4 regions of the Hathewaya histolytica genome follow, and region 2 is predicted to be linked to each of the others. Evidence: riboswitches for the same ligand, from Rfam matches in the RefSeq annotation. Region 2 holds a riboswitch; each other region holds the start of a gene.

Evidence for each region. A riboswitch is a leader RNA that binds a small molecule or an ion and turns the genes downstream of it on or off. The one in region 2 is predicted to bind cobalamin.
Region 1: it holds a riboswitch for cobalamin, as region 2 does, so the genes downstream of both, FGL08_RS04375 (sirohydrochlorin cobaltochelatase) here and FGL08_RS08210 (energy-coupling factor ABC transporter permease) in region 2, are expected to answer to the same signal.
Region 3: it holds a riboswitch for cobalamin, as region 2 does, so the genes downstream of both, FGL08_RS08985 (DUF4430 domain-containing protein) here and FGL08_RS08210 (energy-coupling factor ABC transporter permease) in region 2, are expected to answer to the same signal.
Region 4: it holds a riboswitch for cobalamin, as region 2 does, so the genes downstream of both, FGL08_RS08665 (ABC transporter substrate-binding protein) here and FGL08_RS08210 (energy-coupling factor ABC transporter permease) in region 2, are expected to answer to the same signal.

What each region holds. Positions count from the first base shown of each region.
Region 1 is NZ_LR590481.1:940,677-943,891, reverse strand. Features, by position in the region: gene FGL08_RS04380 (cobyric acid synthase) at 1-567, opposite strand, end outside; gene FGL08_RS04375 (sirohydrochlorin cobaltochelatase) at 652-1,485, opposite strand; cobalamin riboswitch at 1,632-1,806, opposite strand; gene FGL08_RS04370 (hypothetical protein) at 1,922-2,572, opposite strand; gene FGL08_RS04365 (hypothetical protein) at 2,592-3,077, opposite strand; gene FGL08_RS04360 (AAA family ATPase) at 3,092-3,215, opposite strand, start outside.
Region 2 is NZ_LR590481.1:1,667,659-1,670,873, forward strand. Features, by position in the region: gene FGL08_RS08200 (YitT family protein) at 1-741, opposite strand, end outside; gene FGL08_RS08205 (energy-coupling factor ABC transporter substrate-binding protein) at 897-1,211, opposite strand; gene FGL08_RS08210 (energy-coupling factor ABC transporter permease) at 1,198-1,929, opposite strand; cobalamin riboswitch at 2,114-2,293, opposite strand; gene FGL08_RS08215 (HTH domain-containing protein) at 2,334-2,510, opposite strand; gene yfcE (phosphodiesterase) at 2,532-3,074, opposite strand.
Region 3 is NZ_LR590481.1:1,842,863-1,846,077, reverse strand. Features, by position in the region: gene FGL08_RS08995 (DEAD/DEAH box helicase) at 1-1, shown strand, start outside; gene FGL08_RS08990 (DUF2691 family protein) at 114-779, shown strand; cobalamin riboswitch at 996-1,200, shown strand; gene FGL08_RS08985 (DUF4430 domain-containing protein) at 1,418-2,530, shown strand; gene srtB (class B sortase) at 2,576-3,215, shown strand, end outside.
Region 4 is NZ_LR590481.1:1,777,511-1,780,725, reverse strand. Features, by position in the region: gene FGL08_RS08675 (pseudouridine synthase) at 1-544, shown strand, start outside; gene FGL08_RS08670 (GNAT family N-acetyltransferase) at 681-1,205, shown strand; cobalamin riboswitch at 1,282-1,469, shown strand; gene FGL08_RS08665 (ABC transporter substrate-binding protein) at 1,890-3,026, shown strand; gene FGL08_RS08660 (FecCD family ABC transporter permease) at 3,030-3,215, shown strand, end outside.

The sequences.
Region 1 (3,215 bases), 730 kb from region 2:
AACCCTTTTTTTCTCCTCTTCATTAAATAAAACCATGGTTCCAGCAAGTGATGCAAATACTCCACCCTTATCTATATCACCAATTAAAAGAACTGGTGCGTCTACAAGTTCTGCCATACCCATATTTACAATGTCATTATCTCTTAGATTAATTTCTGCAGGACTACCAGCACCCTCCATTACAACTACGTCATATTCCTTTTCCATTTCCTCGAACTGTTCCTTTAGCATTTTGCTAAATTGAGGTTTCATTTTATGATATTCCATGGCTGTGCAATTACAATGAACTTTACCATTTACAATAACCTGACAATTTTTGTCCCCTGTAGGTTTAAGTAAAATAGGATTCATAAATGCCTCTGGTTCCATACCACAAGCATAAGCTTGAAGTACCTGAGCTCTTCCCATTTCCTTACCGTCTAGTGTTATATAAGAATTAAGGCTCATATTTTGAGATTTAAAAGGAACCACTTTATAACCATCCTGTTTTAATATTCTACAAAGAGCAGTAACTAAAATACTCTTACCAACTGAAGAACCAGTACCTTGAAACATTATTCTTGCCATATGAAATTCATCTCCCGATTTAATTCTATCTCACTTTAATTATTTTCCCTTATTAATTATATTTAACTTTCTATATTAAATACTTTACTTCATTCCCTTTTGGTTTTTTCCAAGTTCTTTATATCTTCCTTCTATAGCATCATCTAAATGTTGAAGGTATAAGTCTTGAATCTTTTTATTCTCACCAAGACCGTGCATATAGATATTAACCTTCATTCCCTCTGCTTCTAAAATTGACTTGTAAGAGTCTTCATCATCACCAGCCATATCATTTTGAGCATGATCTCCTGCAACTAACATAAATGGCATTAAAGTAACTTCCTTTACCCCATCAACCTTCATACGCTCTAAAGCTGTGTTTATATAAGGATAGCCTTCTACGTTTGCAATATAAACATTTCTTATGCCCTCATCATGAAGCACACATTGAAAACAAGAGTATACTGCATTAGAATAATGAGCAGTACCGTGACCCATGAAAAGGATGTTTTTATGATCTTTAATTTGCTCTTTTATGGCATCTACCATAAGAGTGTAATCATCTGGATGGCCTTCTTCCTCACCCTTAAAGTATATTAGAGGTCTTCCAATTTCTATTCTCTTAAAGGCATCTTTATAACCATGAGTTAATATTTTCTTAATATAATCAAATTCTACACCAGGTATTAAATGAAGAGGTTGGACTATAACTTCTTCAAAACCTTCATTGTTAAGCTTTTCTAATGCTTCCTCTGGAGTGTCCACATGCATATCATAAACTCTTTTAAGTTTTCTAATTATAATATGAGAAGTAAAAGCACGTCTCACTTCATAATCACCGTAAGTTTCTTTTACCCTATTTTCAATAGCCTCAATAGTCAACTTTCTTGTGTCCTCATAACTAGTTCCAAAGCTTACAACTAAAATAGCCTTTTTCAAAGAAAAGCCCTCCTTAAATTATATGTTTTATTAAATAAAAAAACTCGGCCCTTTAGAGCCGAGAGTATCTTTCAATATGCTATGCCTTTTATATACAGAATATTTAACATTTCATATCTTAGATTTGCATTTCCCTCCGAATGCTCCTAATCTAAAACTTTTAGGCAGGTCTCCTGACTTATGAATCTTCCTCCCCTTACCCTTCCTCATCTTATGAGTGGCATTGCAAGGTTTGTCCTCATTTACAGTAGCGGGGGCTGCTGTGGACTTTAACCACATTCCCTTTTCACCTATAAAGGCACCTAAAACATGTTATTTAGTTTTAAATTTCTATAAATTTCGTATAAATAAATTTATATAACAAGTTTATACTATTGAAAGGATGGTGTCAATATTTATGAAGGTAAAGAATAATTACTTTCTCTTAATTATGTTTTTATTTTATATTTTTTAAAGTATAGATATTTGATGCATTTAATGGAACTGTATTTAAATAAGTTTCTCCTGTTTTATTAAAGAAAACTGCGTAAGTTATTCCATTATTGCTCCCATCTCTTATTCCTCTTACTTGAATTACTCCTTTATCAGGTACTCCAATCTTTACAGCCTTATGCCTAATTGCAAAAGGTTCAGTATGGGGGGATCCATCTACAAAAACTTGAACATAATCTCCATCTTCTTTAGATGAAAAATTCCATATAGAAAGCTCTATTTTTCCATATCCCGTGGCTGATTCTATTGAAAAGTCTTTTGGTTCTAGCTTAAGTGTTTCTTTGCTTAGCATATCTCCAACCTTAACATTCTCAGTCTTTCCTGATACAAGATTTGTTTTATAATTTGCAGTACCTACTTTATTTGCTAAAGCCCCAAAATAAACCATAAAAAGTAAGAATAGTACACCTATCACCTTTCTAAAATTTTTCATAGAAGGAGTTATAAAAGCATCTTTTTCTTCATTTTCTTCAAATCTTTTGTATGAATTCTCTTCATTAATATTCTTTTCAGCTTCATCTATTATATTAGTTCTTTCATGTTCACTAAAAACTCCAATTTCTTCAGATAATTCTTCTTCTCTAAACTTTTTCATATTATGATCTCCTTTCCAGCTAAACCCCTTCGCTGTAATTTTGCATTTTCTCTTCATCCCTTAGCATAAAGTCTGCAATAGGATTTTTAGAATAATAAACAGATATAAATACTCTCCAAAGTATTAAAGAAATTATAAATATTATTATTCCAAACCTATGTCTACCAGTATTTAAAGTAATATAACTCCAATTTAGCACCTCTACTCCAAGGGCTACAAATAAATTAGTTATTGTTAAAAATTTAATTGTTTCAAATAAAGAAGGAAACATAACATACATCTTTCTTAAATTTCTAAATCTAAGTGAAATATAAGTTAATATTAAAATTGCTATAATTAAAGAAATATAGTCGTTTGTTACTGTATACCCTGTTTGAATTATTTTAACTCCATCTGCTATACCCTTAATTGGTGCAAAAATTAATATCATTAAAATAATAGGTATATAAAGTACCCCGTAAATAATTGCTATTAAATTACTTATAGCTTTTAAAAGTTTATCCATGTTGTCACCCTCCCCTATAAACTAACTTCTAAAACATCTTCTTCTTCGATTGTAACTAGATGTTCCTTAGTTAGGTGTTCTATATTTCCAAGTCTCACAGCTTGATTTCGAACAGTCTTTTCAAATAAGTTTCTTACA
Region 2 (3,215 bases):
TATCATTTTTTTAGTTTCCCCTGTATAAGCACCTTCTCCATGAAGAAAAGTTACGCCTCTACCTAGTTTTTCTAAGATGATTTTTTTAACCCCTTCTGGGTCCCTTGTCACAACAAATATAAGTTTTTTCTTATCCAATCCTTCTATAACTTTATCTAAAACCATAGATTTTAAGTACATAGATATTATGGTGTATACAGCAATCTCAAATGTACCTAAGAATCCACCCACTGATACTATTAAAATATTTATAATAAATGTTATAGTTGAAATTTTAACCCCATAACGTTTTTTTACAATAACAGATATTATATCTGTACCACCTTCAGATGCTCTACTTCTAAATATTATTCCCATGCCTAATCCACAAAATGCTCCACCGCAAATAGTAGATACTAATATATCGTTAACTTTAAATACTGATGTAATATCCTTAGTTATAACCAAGAAAATTGACATAGAAATCATACCAATTAAACTATATACACCGAATTCCTTATCAAGCTCTTTAATTCCAATTATAAATAGTGGTATATTTATGAGAAATACAAAATATCCTGAAGGAATCTTAGTTATATATTGAATAATTAGCGCTATACCAGCTACACCACCTGCAATTAGCTTATGAGGAGTTATAAACATATTAACCGATATTGAATAAATAAGTGTACCTAATAAAACTGTAAAAAATCTTATTGACCTATCTTTCTTAATAGCCTTTTTGTCTATCAACGTTTCCACAAAAAAACCTCCTAATTTATTAAATAAAGTTATTAACTAGAATAACTTATTATTTAATATGAATTATACATTATATATTTTAATTTTCAAAGAAGCATCCTACTATATAAAAGCCCATGAGAAACTCATGGGCTAATCTAGAATTATGTTACTCTTTATTTTTCACATTTCAAACCTTTTTTGGCTGTATCAATAACTTTCTTTTTCCCTCTTAAATATCCAAAAAAGTAGCAAATTACTCCTGCACCAAGGGAAGCTTGTACAGCAAAAATAAGGCTCTCAACTTCACCACTAGGTGGTTCCCAAATGTTTTCAAACCAAGGTTTATAATTAGGATTAATTTCCGTTATAGCTTCCTCTGCTTTATCATCTGCTCCTAAAAATTCAGCCTTAGAATTAATTATTAATGGAGAGATAACAAGAATAACCACTAAAATAAGAAGTATAATATTCTTTTTAGATTTCCCCATGAATTATCCCCTCTTTTCTATAATCAATTAATAGATTAAATACTATTGTAGATAATATACCTTCCGCAATAGCTAGTGGTATTTGAGTTACAGCGAAAATACCCAAAAATTTTATGCATGATGCCATAAATCCGCCTACTGCATCTGGATGAGCTATAGCAAGTTGAATTGCTGTAACTATATAAGTTACTAGGTCTCCTAATGTAACAGCAATAAACACTGCTACAGAAGCTTTAACACCCATTTTTTTAGACATTTTATATACAAAATAAGATACCATTGGTCCAGCTACGGCCATAGAAAAAGTATTCGCACCTAAGGTTGTAAGTCCCCCATGTGCAAGTAAAATTGCTTGAAACAGTAAAACTATAACGCCTAAAACTGTCATTACTGTAGGTCCAAAAATAACTGCTCCTAATCCAGTACCAGTAGCATGTGATGAGCTACCTGTAACTGAAGGGATTTTTAATGCAGATAACATAAAAACAAATGCACCTGCTAATGCAATTAACATCTTTTTATTAGGCTCATCCTTAAAAATATCCTTTATCCTAATAATTCCTAAAATAAAGAATGGGATTGAAGCTACGAACCATATAACTACCCACTTCATAGGCAAATAGCCTTCAGCTATATGCATAGCCTTAGCATACAAAGGAGTTGTCATAAAGGTTAATAATAAGAAAGTAAAAACACCCCACTTTTTAAATTGTTTCATTAATATTCCTCCCTATATAATAATTAATATATATGTAAATCTTAAATAAACCCCATATAGATAAAAAACCCTAACCTTTCAGAAGGTTAGGGTTCAATCTTACAGTACTATAATATAAAACTTATAATTATCCATAAAAGCTTTATACTAGGATATAAATTAAGATTACACTTCCCTCCGAAGTTTACTTATATTTGTTTAGGCAGGTCTCCTGACTTAAGAATCCTTTTACTCCTCTACCTTCCCATATAAAAATACAGTGGCATTTTTGAGTTTCATCATCTTTTACAGTAGCGGGGGCTGTAGTGGAATTCAACCACTTTCCCTATTAATCTACAAATAGAACCTAAACATTACATTTTATTATTTTTTAATATATTTTAATATTATCATGTGAGATAATATTATGCAATAGTATAATAACACCTCTTAGGAGAAGTTATCTTTTCTTCGGCTTTTAATTTTTTTATAGCTTTATCCACTTCTTTTTTGTCAATACCAGTCTTTTCTGCTATCTCTCCAGCCTTTAGCGGTTCCCCTGCCTCTTTTAAACTATTTAAAACCATTTCTATTGTATTCATTCTTATTCCTCCTTTAGTCTATTATATATTTAAAGTTAATATAACCTTTCCATTTAAATTTTTAATTGAGAATCCATCCTCATTTAAAATACCATAAGAATTTTCACTTCCACCTTTAGGTATAGATATAGAACCAGGATTTATAAAAGTTACCCCGTCTATATGTTCTATACTTGGAATATGAGTATGACCACTTATCATAATATCTCCTATATTAAAATGAGGCATATTATCTTTATTAAAAATATGTCCGTGAGTTAAAAATATTTTCTTGTTATTAAAAAAAATTATACTATAATCACTAAGCATTGGATAGTCTATAAGCATTTGATCTACTTCACTATCACAATTTCCCCTTACGGCTATTATTTTATTTTTATACCTATTTAGGATTTTTGCAACATCCTTTGGATTATATTCTTTTGGTAAATCATTTCTAGGTCCATGATATAATACATCTCCTAAAATCCCTATATAATCTGCTTTTTCCTCTTCAAATCTTTCTAATGCTTTATTTAAAAAATATAAAGAACCATGAATATCAGATATAAACATAATCTTCATTTAAAACACCTCTTAACAAAACTAAGTAATTTTTTTTAAATAGATATATCAAACAACGATACTATCTCTTATATTATATCATATTTTTTGAAATTTAAAGAACACAAAGAACAATCAACCTGATAATATTAAATACCAATA
Region 3 (3,215 bases), 180 kb from region 2:
GAGTAATATAATTAGTTTTAAATATATAGTATATAAATTTTGAAGAATTACATTTATTATAATATATAAATATAAAGAAGGTTACGTTAGTATATAGGGGGTGAGGTGGGAAAATGAAAAGTGCAATATTAGAAAAAGGCCAAGAAACATATAGTTATCTTGGTGAAATTTTTAATGCTATAGATAATGAGCAGCTAAGATACAATTGGTTAATTACAGATTGTGAATGCTATCCTATAAATAAAAAATATGAAAACCTATTTTCTAAGGAATATATTTGGCTTACAGGTGAAGAACTTACAGATATTATAAATGAAGAGGATATGCAGTTTATTTGGGGAGTTTTTTCTGGATTTCCTAAAGAAAATAATCTTGAAGAAGTTTTAAAATATGATTTACCATTTGCAGATGGGTATGAGGGATTTTGGATAGATGATGTAGGAATTCAGCATCCCCTTGCTAGTATTGAAATTGTTCCTTGGGATAGTTCTCTTACATTATTTACTAGTAAACATGATGATCTAGTAGATAAGTTTAGAGCTAGTTTTCCTTTATCAGAAGATTTATATGCACAAAACACAAGAGATAATTCTGAAATTAATTATATAGAAAAGTTGTTAATAGAGGAATTAGGCAGAAGAAATATTGAACTTAATGAAAAAACATTACATCAAAAATATTTTATTTGGAATAAGTTATATTCAGAAAGAAAATCTTTAGTTAAAGATGAAGATATTATAATCTGTATAAATAAAATCTTAGATGAAAACTTAAAATAATAAATCTATACAAATACTTTATGAAAAGTATTTGTATAGATTACATTAAGTAATTATCAAAGATTAGTTATCTAAATGGAACAATTATAAATTAAGCGTTGTAGTGTTAAGTTATGAAGTTACATATGATATGGAAATAGTAATCTAGGAATAAAAGAAAAATATTTCAAGGTCTATTGTCTTATTTCCATAAATGATATATAATTCAGTTAAAACCAAATATTATAGACAAGAGGTTGATATTTAAAAATACATTAAAAGGGAATATGGTGCAATTCCATAACAGCCCCCGCTACTGTGAGAAGGACGAAAGCTTATTAAAGAACATATTTTTATGTTTTTAGTCACTGGTAATACTGGGAAGACTTAAGCAAGTAGAATGATTTCGAGTCAGGAGACCTGCCTTTATGTTTTGCTACTCAAGCAATGTCGGTGGGATCTTGACTTGATTATTTTAATGGAAGTAATAAGTATTTTTATTGTGACTTATTATTTATAATTAAGTTTTTAATAATCTGTTTTAAGAGAGAACCGAATTTCGGTTCTCTTTTTATTTTTTGGTTAGTGTGAAAATTTAACGCTAGCTATTTTAATAGACTATATAATAGTCAATAAAAAATTATAAAGGGGGAATAAAAATGAAGACCAAAAGTATGAAGGCAAAAAGAATCTTTGGTTTGTTATTGGTGCTGTTCATGATGATAATGGCAGTTCCTACATCAGTTTCAGCTGCTGTAACTGGAGAAATTTCTTTAGAAACAACACTGACTGATGGTGTTACACTAAAAGGCAGTAAAAAAACATTTGACGTTATGGCAAGACTAGATGGTAAGAAAATTCCAAGCGAGGTTACTCTCAATGGGGAAGAGGTAAAGCCAAACTGGGATGATCAAAACAAGACAAGCTATACAATTAAATTTAAACAGGAAGGCAAAAATATTGTTGTTGTAAAGGCTTCTGCTAACAATAAAACAGAAACTAAGACCTATGCAATTACATACAAAAAAGCTTTAGATGGTGAATTGATTGGTCATGCCACATGCACAGTAGAAGCATTAACCATTGGTAGAGGCTTTATAGTTGAACCTATAAGGGTTCCTCTTTATGAAGGAGAAAATTCTGCGCAGGTACTTGATCGTATTCTTACTGAAAAAGGCTTTTCTTATAACCATACTGGGAGATTAGAGAGCTCTTTTTATCTATCAATGATAGGAGATGGTGGAGTATTTAAGAAAGGCTGCAAGGATAATGAAAAAGCTCAAAAATTGAATGCTCCTATAAATATCGAGAATAAAGTTCCAAGTAATCTGAAAAAAATTTTGGAGAAAGAAGGACACTGGCCACCAGATGAACTATCTGATTCTAAATCTTTAGGAGAGTTTGATTATACTTTTATGTCAGGATGGATGTACGCTGTAAACAATGTATTCCCAAATGTAGGGTTTTCAGATTCTTATTTAGGTGATGGTGATGTATTGCGTGCACAGTTCACTTTATTTGGATATGGTTCAGATATTGGTGGTGGATATGCTATGGGTGGTGAAAGCACAGACTTTTATAAAGTAGCTAATAAAGATCAGTTGTTATCATTGCTTTCATCTATAAATTCAGATAAGAATAAAGAAGAAATACTATCAAAAGATTTGGTTAAAACAACATATGAAGAAGCAATGAAAGTAGCATCTCAATTAGATGCTACACAAAAATCAATAGATGAGGTTTACGCAAAATTAAATAAAGTTTTGAAGTAGATGTTACATTAAAATATAGGATCACTTTTGGGGAAGGGGTTAAATATGATATTTAACAAAGATATTAAGATAATAAGAAAAATAATATTTATAATTTCATTTATTGTTTTTCTCTTTTCAGGAATTAGTTTAATTAATGTGATATATAAATCACACAAGAATAAAAAATTAAACGATGAATTATCTAATACACTTTCCCAAATAGTTGAAAATCAATTAAATAAAAATAACACTGATAATAGAAATCTTATTCAGGAATTACTTGATATAAATAGTGATATAAAAGGAAGTATAAAGATTGAGAATACAAAAATAAATTATCCAGTAGTTCAATGTGAAAATAATGAATTCTATATTAAAAATGATATTAAAAAGAATGAAAGTAAGTATGGAACTATTTTTATTGATTATAGAAATAAATTAACTAGTAATAGTTTATCAGGACAAAATATAGTTTTATATGGTCACAATATGAAGGACGGAAGTATGTTTGCAGATTTAAAAGGTTTTCGGGATAGAGAGTTTTTTAATAATAACAATGTAATAGAATTAACTATATTTCCTGAAAAATATAAATTTCAAGTATTCTCCGTCCTTATTATAGAGGCGGACTTTGATTATAGAAAGACTTTCTTTAATAATAGTAAAGATATGGATAGCTATTTAAAAAGAATACAAAAGTCAG
Region 4 (3,215 bases), 110 kb from region 2:
AACCGTATTTGATTTTTTTCATGATGCTAACATGAATGGAGTATTCCATGTTGGAAGATTAGATAAAGATACGGAAGGATTATTGCTACTGACTAATGATGGTGAATTTGAACATAAATTAATGTATCCTGAAAAGCATGTTGAAAAAACCTATTTCTTTTGGGCTTTGGGTTCCTTAGATGAGGAAGATAGGAAGGAATTGGAGCAAGGAGTTTACATTTCGAAAGGTGAAATACTAACGAAACCTGCAAAAATAAAAATTGATAAAAGTGGAATGTATAAAGAACTCAACTATAAAATGCCTATTGAGAATTTATATAATATAGATTCAGGTCAATATAATCAGCCTGTGGTTTCTGGATATCTTACTATTTCAGAGGGACGTAAGCATCAAGTGAAACGTATGTTAAAGGCAGTAGGGTGTTATGTTGTATATTTAAAAAGGATTTCCATTGGGGGATTAATGTTAGATGAATCCTTAGAAAAAGGTCAGTATAGGTCATTGACAGAATTAGAGGTTCAAAAGTTACTAGGAAATTTATGAAAAATTTTTGTGTTAAATTCTACTTTTGGTAATTTGGTGTATTTCTTTATAGAACGTTTAAACAATTAATTATAGTTTATGGGGCTAGAGTATTGTTAAAAATACGTGGTAGATAATAAAAGGGGGATTGAGCATTTTGGAGTATAAATTACTTAAAAGGTCAGAACTTTCATTATTGGGACAAGTTGATAGAAAAGAAGTAGTAAATGAGGTTTATTATTTTAGGAATAATAAGCTTGAAATAGTAAATGAATTTTATAATATTGAAAGTTGGAATTTGAAAGAACTTAATGAATATATTATTAGATTAGAAGATATATATGATAGGAATGGAATAATATATGGAGCATTTGATAACAATAAAATTGTAGGTTTAGCAGCCTTAGAAAGCAAATTTATTGGCAGAAATAATGACCAACTTAAACTTGATATGTTATATATAAGTAATAATTATCGTAAAAAGGGTATAGGAAAGAATTTAGTTAATTTGTTATCTAAAAGAGCAAAAGAGTTAGGTGCTAAAAGCCTGTACATATCGGCTACACCCTTTAAAAATACAGTAGGTTTTTATTTTTATATGGGTGCAAAAGTAGCCAGTGAAGTAAATAAAGAATTGTATGAATTAGAACCCTATGACATACATATGGTATTAGAATTATAATAATTAATCTTTTGTGATGGAATTTTCAAAATTATTTGCTTAATTTGATTGTAGTATGTTAAAATGATTTTATAAAATTGAATATGTTAAAATTAGGTTTAATAGATATTAATATCTATTAATTAAAAGGGAAGTGGGTTTGAATCCCACGCGGTCCCGCCACTGTAATAGATGAGTTCCTACAATTATGCCACTGGGAAACTGGGAAGGCTGTAGGAATGTTGATGCTTAAGCCAGGAGACCTGCCTATTTTAATATACTTATAACTCTACGAGCGATAGGGGGTATATATATGTTTGAAAAATATTTTTTTGAATAAATAGCCCTTTGACAATTGTTAAAGGGCTATTATTTATGGGGAAAAATATTTTTTTGGCATGGTAAATAATATAATCTATGTTATTAGCTTAAATAATTTACAAAATAAATTATTAAAATATCTTATATGTAATATATTTTCAAAATATGAGATAAGCATAATTAAATGGTATATTTTTTAAATTATATTCTTGATAAAAAATAAGCCGTATGATATTATTAAATGCAAATAATATGCATTTGCATTTAATAATAAGCATTTTGGAATATTCATAAAATGCAAAAGGGGGTAGGGAAGAGATTTAAATTAAAAAGTCATAGGATTAAAAATTATCTGTTATAAGAACGATATTTGGGAGGTATACTATGAAGAAAATACTTAGCATTATATTAGCTATATTAGTGATTGTAAGCCTAGGGGGGTGCTCACAAGGCAATGATAAGAAAAAGTCGGAAGCAAGTAAGAGTATTGAGGTAGAAGATATTAATGGAGATAAAATTGTTTTAAAGAAACCAGCTGAAAAGATATTTTTAGGTTTTTACATAGAAAATTATTTTGCTATATCTGGAGATTTTAAATTAGATAGAATTGTTGCAATGTCAAAAGGAGAAACAAAAGACTTAATGAATGCAATGTGGTCAAAATATGCAAAAGTAGCTCCAAATCTAGAAAATTGCATAGACACAGGATCCATTTATTTAGATAGTTTTAGTATGGAAAAGTTAATCGAAGCAAAACCAGATTTGGTTATCCTTGCACCTTATCAAGCTAAAAAGCTAGGAGATGGTATTAAGACAATTAAAAATCTTGGGATTCCTGTAGCGGTAGTTGATTACAATTCATTTACTTTAGATAAACATATAAAGAGCACAGAAATACTCGGTAAGCTTTTAGGAAAAGAAGAAAGGGCAAAGGAACTTATAGAAAACTATAAAAAGCAAATAAAAGATGTTGAAGATAGAGTAAAAGAAATACCAGAAAGTAAATTTAAATCAGTTTATTTTGAACTTGCAAGTCAAGGGCCAGAGACTTATGGAAACTCTTATGGAAGTTCTCTGTGGGGAAACATACTTAAAACTGCAAGATGTAACAACATAGCAAAAGAAAAAATTAAAGAGTACGGGCCATTAAATCCTGAATATGTTATTTCTACAAACCCAGAGGTTATAATTTTTTCTGGACAAACTAATTCTAAAGATGAGGGTAAAAAAAGATTTGAAATGGGCTTTGATGTAAAAAAAGAAAGATCCTTAGAAACTATGAATATGTATTTAAAAAGGCCAGGTTGGGATAACTTAAATGCAGTTAAAAATAAAGAAGTATATGGTGTTGATCACAGTGGACTTAGAACACTTTATGATTACGTATATCTTCAATACATTGCTAAAGCTATTCACCCAGAAAAGTTTAAAGATGTAGATCCACTAGCAAACTTAAATGAGTTCTATAAAAAGTATTTACCTGTAAAACCAGAGGGTACTTTTATGATAAAGGGGGAATAGGTAATGCAAACCCCAAAAGAAGTGCTGGAGGATTTAAATAAGGGAGAAGATATATACAAAAGTATTAACCGAAGAAGACTTCTTTTATTTGTTATAGTAACTGTAGTATTAGCCATGGTTTGTATTATAGATTTGGTTGTTGGACCATCTGGTATGCCACTATCTGATGTAATAAGTACATTGTTACAA